Linked DNA regions of Bradyrhizobium sp. WD16. The protein of the gene in region 2 interacts with the protein of the main gene of each other region in a pairwise test. Links are inferred from orthologs where the notes say so. Each region holds a gene or a part of one and is shown on either strand. Other genes may lie near its edges. The genes, in order: DB459_RS23490 and DB459_RS08275.

Evidence for each region.
Region 1: the proteins of DB459_RS08275 (region 2) and DB459_RS23490 interact in binary tests that used the Escherichia coli proteins (3 or more experiments, as listed by UniProt). The link is inferred for Bradyrhizobium sp. WD16 from one-to-one orthologs.

Annotation. Positions count from the first base shown.
Region 1 is NZ_CP028908.1:5,100,407-5,103,690, reverse strand. The notes cover bases 313-3,284. They hold DB459_RS23490 (ABC-F family ATP-binding cassette domain-containing protein), read right to left. Parts: upstream 2,749-3,284; coding sequence 877-2,748; downstream 313-876. Other genes in these bases: DB459_RS23485 (hypothetical protein), read right to left, coding at 2,933-3,121; DB459_RS23495 (hypothetical protein), read left to right, coding at 320-826. Outside these bases: DB459_RS23500 (DNA polymerase III subunit chi), read left to right, coding at 1-167. UniProt on the Escherichia coli protein: Genetic data indicate it may be involved in ribosome assembly or function.
Region 2 is NZ_CP028908.1:1,787,103-1,790,944, forward strand. Bases 221-3,750 are described here. They hold DB459_RS08275 (2-oxoglutarate dehydrogenase E1 component), read right to left. Parts: upstream 3,373-3,750; coding sequence 421-3,372; downstream 221-420. Other genes in these bases: odhB (2-oxoglutarate dehydrogenase complex dihydrolipoyllysine-residue succinyltransferase), read right to left, coding at 221-262; sucD (succinate--CoA ligase subunit alpha), read right to left, coding at 3,683-3,750. Outside these bases: more of odhB, read right to left, coding at 1-220; more of sucD, read right to left, coding at 3,751-3,842. UniProt on the Escherichia coli protein: E1 component of the 2-oxoglutarate dehydrogenase (OGDH) complex which catalyzes the decarboxylation of 2-oxoglutarate, the first step in the conversion of 2-oxoglutarate to succinyl-CoA and CO(2).

The DNA.
Region 1 (3,284 bases), 3.3 Mb from region 2 along the record:
TGCCGGAGGATTCAGCCAGCTACGAGCGCCTCGTGCTGATCTTCGACGGCAATGACGACGAGGCGCTGAGCGGGGCGCGCGCGGCCTGGGCCGACAGCAAGGCGCGCGGCTTCGAAGTGACATACTGGCAGGCGGATGAACGTGGCCGATGGCAGAAGCGGCAATGACAGGCAGGTGCGCCATTAAGCCTGTGGTGGAATTTCACGGGGCCATCTTGCGGCAAGCCACGGTGGCGCCTCAAATGGATGGTGGGAACGGTCGCAACGGCGGCGGGGCCGGTGGGTTTCGGCGTGGGAATCGGGTTTTTTAAGTGAGACGAATGACTTCTTATCGCACTGGTGCTGCCATCCTGCTCGTCATCGCTCCCGCGCTCGCCGGTTGCGGCGCGAGCCTGTCGGATTATTCGTTGAAGGACCAGGAATGGTTCTCGCGGCCGGCGCGCATGTTCAACCGCAGCGTCTCGATCGAGACCCCGCCGCTGTCGTCGACCGCGCAGGTCTCGCCCGCCGACCTGATCGGTGCCGACGGTAGCTGCGCCGGCGTGTCGCCGGGCGACGCCAATGCCCAGGCCCAGGGCCAGCCGGCGCCGACCGGCGCCGTGGCGCTCGGCCACACCGAATGCGATGTTGCCCGCGCCGCGGGCACGCCCGATAACGTGAATATCTCGGCGAACGAGCGCGGCGAGCGTGTTGCGGTGCTGACCTATACCCGCGGCCCGCGCCCTGGGATCTACCGTTTCACCTCGGGTCGCCTGACGGATGAAGAGGCGGCGCCGGCGCCGCCGGCCCCTGCGAAGCCGGCCAAGCGGTCCAAGAAGCACGCCTGAGGTTTCGCTCTTTTTATCATCATGCGAAGCGGCACCCGCTTCGGATGAACTTAGCCGGCGGCTTCCGCTTCCGAACTCAATTCGAGCCAGAGCTCTTCGGCCCGTTGCAGGGCGGCGGTGGCTCCGGTTCTCGCCTTGCCGAGCTGGGCCGCCCTGGCCGGATCGCGGGCAAAGATGTCCGGCAGCGCCAGCGCCGCATCGATCTTCTCGATGATGTCGCCGATCCGCGCTATTTCCGCCTCGGCGGCGGCGATCTGCTGCTTCAGCGAACGCCGGTCGGCCTTGCGCCGCGCGACCTCCTCGCCGTTCGGGCGCGGTGCATCGGCCGTGCGTTCGCGCGGCGCGGTCCGCGTGCCGCGGGCAGAGAGCACGGTGCGGCGATAATCGTCGAGATCGCCGTCGTACGGCGTCACAGCACGGTCGGCCACCACCCAGAGCTGGTCGGCGCAGGCTTCGATCAGATAGCGATCGTGCGAGACCATGATCACGGCGCCTGGAAACTCGTTGATCGCCTCGGCCAGCGCTGCTCGGCTGTCGATGTCGAGATGATTGGTGGGCTCGTCGAGGATGATCATGTTGGGCCCGAAGAAGGTGGCGAGCCCGAGCAGAAGCCGCGCCTTTTCGCCGCCCGACAGGCTCTTCACCAGGGTGTCGGCGGCCTTGCCGGAAAAGCCGATGGCCCCGGCGCGGGCGCGAACCTTGGCCTCGGGCGCGTCGGGCATCAACCGCCGGATGTGACCATAGGGCGAGCCGTCCTCGTCCAACTCGTCGACCTGATGCTGGGCGAAATAGGCGATCGACAGTTTGTCGGCACGGACGACGCTGCCGGAGAACGGCTTCAGCCGGTCGGCCAACAGCTTCACCAACGTCGATTTGCCGTTGCCGTTGGCGCCGAGCAGGGCGATGCGGTCATCGGGATCGATCCGCAGCGTTACGCGATTGAGAATCGGCCGTGCGGCGTCATAGCCGACGCTGACATTGTCGACGGCGATGATCGGCGGCGACAGCAGTCGCTTCGGCGCCGGAAAGCTGATTTCGCGCACGTCCTGGGTGACAAGCGCCGTCACCGGCTCCATGCGTTCGAGCATCTTGACGCGCGACTGCGCCTGCCGCGCCTTTGACGCCTTGGCCTTGAAGCGCTCGACGAAGGCCTGCAGCCGCTTGCGCTCCGTCTCCTGGCGCTTGACCTGCCTGGCGTCGAGCATCTCGCGAGTGGCGCGCTGTTTCTCGAACGACGAATAGGAGCCGCGATAGAGCATGAGCTTGCCGCGGTCGAGATGAAGAATCTGGTCGACTGAGGTCTCGAGCAGGTCGCGGTCGTGACTGATCACGATCACCGTGCGCGGATAGCTGGCAAGGTGATCCTCCAGCCACAGCGTGCCTTCGAGGTCGAGATAGTTGGTCGGCTCGTCGAGCAGCAGAAGGTCAGGTGCCGCGAACAGCGTCGCGGCCAGGGCGACACGCATCCGCCAGCCGCCGGAGAATTCCTGGCAAGGGCGTTCCTGGTCGGCGGCGGAGAAACCGAGGCCGGACAGGATCGCGGCGGCGCGCGCCGGCGCCGAATGGGCGTCGATGTCGACGAGGCGGGTCTGGATCTCGGCGATCCGATGTGCGTCGGTGGCGGTCTCGGCCTCCGCCAGCAAGGCATGGCGCTCGCGGTCCGCTCGCAGCACCACCGCGATCAGGCTGTCGGGGCCGCCCGGCGCTTCCTGGGCGAGGCTGCCGATCTGCCAGCGTGGCGGCAGTGAAATCGTTCCGTTTTCGGCGGCAAGTTCGCCGCGGATCACCTTGAAAAGGGTCGATTTGCCGGTCCCGTTGCGGCCAACCAACCCGACCCGGGCGCCGGGAGGGATCTGAACCGAGGCATGATCGATCAGGAGCCGGCCCGCGACCCGGATCGATAGATCTTCGATGGAAAGCATGTGGGCGTTTTCACCGCGGAGGGCGGCAAAGGCAAGCCTGTTTTCACCACGGCCGGCTTTTCGCCAATTCGGTTTCGCAACGGCCTCTGCCGGTCAGGATCCGTCAGCGCTAGTGTGGCGTCTCGCTATTGCCTACCGCCTTTGCGGCAAGCCTCTCGTAGGCAATTGCGAGACATAAGCCACACTAGCGGGGAAGGCTGTCGCGCCGGCGCAGTTCCTCGACCAGTTCGCGCAGGCGATCGGGCAGGGCGGTGCCATCGTCCTCCGCCGCAGTGAGCTTTCGCAGACTGTCACCGACGCCCCGACACACTGCCATGGAGGTCGTCCGGTCCATGGAGAGATCGGTGCCCCGGCGCGACGTCGCCCGACTCATTGGTCACTCCGCCCGTTCCAGAACGATCAAATGCATACGACCCACCAACATGTTGCGGTGGCGTTCGGTTCACCCCGCCGCGCGACTACCGACAATCAGGGTAAAAAGCGCGTAAAAATGCGCGAACCGCGGATGTGCCGGTCCGGGCGGTCGTTGGCGCAAA
Region 2 (3,842 bases):
GCGCCGCGGCGGCCGGCTTGGCGGCGGCGCCGTCCGAGATCTGGCCGAGCAGCGCGCCGACCGCGACGGTCTCGCCGTCCTTGGCGACGATCTCGCCGAGCGTGCCGGCAGCCGGCGCCGGCACCTCGATGGTGACCTTGTCGGTCTCCAGCTCCACCAGCGGCTCGTCGACGGCGACGGCCTCGCCCTGCTTCTTGAACCAGCGCCCGATCGTCGCCTCGGTGACGGATTCGCCGAGCGTGGGGACACGAATTTCGGTCATGATGTTTTCCCTTTTGCGCCGACGCCTGTCGCGGCGCGGCGTTCTAGATCTCTGACTTGAAGCGAACGGCCGGAGACCCGGCCCGGAAAATAATCTGGTGATGCAGCCGGCCGCGCCGCGAGCACTTCGCCCACGGCACGGCCGTCGTCAGACATTCGTCAGTTCAGCGCCTCGTCGAGCAGCGCCTTGAGCTGGGCGAGATGCTTGGACATCAGACCGGTGGCGGTCGCCGCCGAGGCGGCACGGCCCGCATAACGCGGACGCCGGCTGGCGGCGCCAATCTGGTTGAGCACCCACTCGAGATACGGCTCGATGAAGTGCCAGCTGCCCATGTTGCGCGGCTCTTCCTGGCACCACACCATCTCCGCCGTCTTGAAGCGGCCGAGCTCGTGGACCAGGGTCTTCATCGGCACCGGATAGAGCTGCTCGAGGCGCAGCAGATAGACGTCGTTGACGCCGCGCTTCTCGCGCTCCTCGAGCAGGTCGTAGTAGACCTTGCCCGAGCACAGCACGACACGACGGATCTTGTCGTCGGCGACCAGCTTGATCTCGCCGCCCTTCTCCGCATCGTCATGCAGCACGCGATGGAACGAGGTGCCGAGCGAGAGTTCGTCGAGGGTCGACACCGCGCGCTTGTGGCGCAGCAGCGACTTCGGCGTCATCAGGATCAGCGGCTTGCGGATCTCGCGCTTGAGCTGCCGGCGCAGGATGTGGAAGTAGTTCGCCGGCGTGGTGCAGTTGGCGACCTGCATGTTGTCTTCGGCGCAGAGCTGCAGAAAGCGCTCCAGGCGCGCCGACGAATGCTCCGGCCCCTGACCCTCGTAGCCGTGGGGCAGCAGGCAGACGAGGCCGGACATGCGCAGCCACTTGCGTTCGCCCGAGGAGATGAACTGGTCGAACACCACCTGGGCGCCGTTGGCGAAGTCGCCGAACTGGGCTTCCCAGACCGTCAACGCGTTCGGCTCGGCGAGCGAATAGCCGTATTCGTAGCCGAGCACCGCCTCTTCCGACAGCAGCGAGTTGATGACCTCGTAGCGGCCCTGCTTCTCGGAGAGATGGTTGAACGGCGTGTAGCGGCTCTCGTCTTCCTGGTCGTAGAGCACCGAATGGCGCTGCGAGAAGGTGCCGCGCTCGCAGTCCTGGCCGGACAGGCGAACGCGGAAGCCGTCTTCCATCAGCGAGCAGAACGACAGCGCCTCGGCGGTCGCCCAGTCGATCCCCTGGCCGGTCTCGATGGCCCTGGCGCGGTTGTCGAGAAAGCGCTGCGCGGTGCGGTGGACGCGGAAGCCCTCGGGCACCTTGGTGATCTTGCGGCCGATCTCCTTGAGCAGCGGCGCATCGACCCCGGTGACCCCGCGGCGCGGATCCTCGTCGACGTCGGCGATCTTGAAGCCGGCCCACTTGCCGTCGAGCCAGTCCGCCTTGTTCGGCTTGTAGCCGGCGCCGGCCTCGAACTCGGCGTCGAGGCGCGCCCGCCAGTCGGCCTTGGCCTTATCGACCTCGCCTTCGGTGACGACGCCGTCGGCGACGAGGCGCTTGGTGTAGATCTCCAGCGTCGACGGGTGCGAGGCGATCTTCTTGTACATCACCGGCTGGGTGAACGAGGGCTCGTCGCCTTCGTTGTGGCCGTGCCGGCGATAGCAGAACATGTCGATGACCACCGGCTTGTGGAACTTCTGCCGGTACTCGATCGCGACCTTGGCGGCGAACACCACCGCCTCGGGATCGTCGCCGTTGACGTGGAAGATCGGCGCATCGATCATCTTCGCCACGTCGGACGGATAGGGCGAAGAGCGCGAATAGCGCGGATAGGTGGTGAAGCCGATCTGGTTGTTGACGATGAAGTGCAGCGAACCGCCGGTGCGGTAGCCCTTCAGATCCGACAGGCCGAAACATTCGGCGACCACGCCCTGGCCGGCGAAGGCGGCATCGCCGTGCATCAGCAGCGGCAGCACCGAGGTGCGCTGATCCGGCGGATCGCCGTGCTGGTCCTGCTTGGCGCGGACCTTGCCCAGCACCACCGGATCGACGATCTCGAGATGCGACGGGTTCGCGGTCAGCGACAGGTGGACCTTGTTGTTGTCGAACTCGCGGTCGGACGAAGCGCCGAGGTGGTACTTCACGTCGCCGGAGCCCTCGACCTCGTCGGGATTGGCCGAGCCGCCCTTGAACTCGTGGAACAGCGCCCGGTGCGGCTTGGCCATCACCTGGGTCAGCACGTTGAGGCGACCGCGGTGCGGCATGCCGACCACGATCTCCTTCACGCCGAGATTGCCGCCGCGCTTGATGATCTGCTCGAGCGCCGGAATCAGCGATTCGCCGCCGTCGAGGCCGAAGCGCTTGGTGCCGGTGAATTTGAGGTCGCAGAACTTCTCGAAGCCCTCGGTCTCGATCAGCTTCATCAGGATGGCGCGCCGGCCCTCGCGGGTGAAGCTGATTTCCTTGTCCGGCCCCTCGATGCGCTCCTGGATCCAGGCCTTCTGCGCCGGATTGGAGATGTGCATGAACTCGACGCCGAGCGTCTGGCAGTAGGTGCGCTGGCAGATCGCGACGATCTCGCGCAGGGTGCCGAATTCAAGGCCGAGCACGTGGTCGAGGAAGATCTTGCGGTCCCAGTCGGCGTCGGTGAAGCCGTAGGACCGCGCGTCGAGTTCCTCATGGTCCTTCTGGCCCTCGATGCCCAGCGGGTCGAGATTGGCATGGAAGTGGCCGCGCATGCGGTAGGCGCGGATCAGCATCAGGGCGCGAATCGAATCGCGCGTCGCCTGCTGCACGGCTGATGCCGTCAGTTCGCCGCCGCTGGCCTGGGCCTTGGCCTGCAACTTGGCGCCGAGCACCTTCTCGGCCTGGGGCCAGTTGCCGTCGAGGGCGGAGGTCAATTCGTCGCTGGGCGCGACCGGCCAGTTCGCCTTCTCCCACGACGGGCCCTGGGCATTACGGGCGACGTCCGCCGGCTGGTCTTTCAGGCTCTTGAAAAATTCCCGCCACTCGGCATCGACCGATGCCGGATCCTTCTCGTAGCGGCCATAGATCTCGTCGATATAGGCGGCGTTGCCACCGTAGAGAAACGAAGTGAGGGCGAAAGCGGCGTTCGCGTCCTGGCGAGACATAATCGCGTCCTGGGTTCTTTTGTTGTCGCGCGGGAGTACTGGCGGCAAATACCCGGCCGACGAAACCGGCCGAGTCCGTGGCGCCTCCTTTAACCCATTTAGGTCAAACTTACGCGTCGAAAAGCACCTAGAGTTGAATCCAAATTCACGGCAATGTGGATCGGGATTCCAGTGCCAACATCTTGATCGGCAAAGCTTTCCTAAATCGTCCGACAAAAAAATGAGCCCCGGACGAGATCCGGGGCTCTGCTTGAATTTCAGACTTGTGACAGGGCCTCACCAGCCCGGTCCTGGCATGCCAACCGGCCGTTCAGCGGCGCAGCAGTTCCGCCAGCGTCTTGCCAAGGCGCGCCGGCGACGGCGAGACCTTGACGCCCGCCTCTTCCATCGCCGCGATCTTGGAACCGGCATCGCCCTTGCCGCCGGCGATGATGGCGCCGGCATGGCCCATGCGGCGCCCCGGAGGGGCG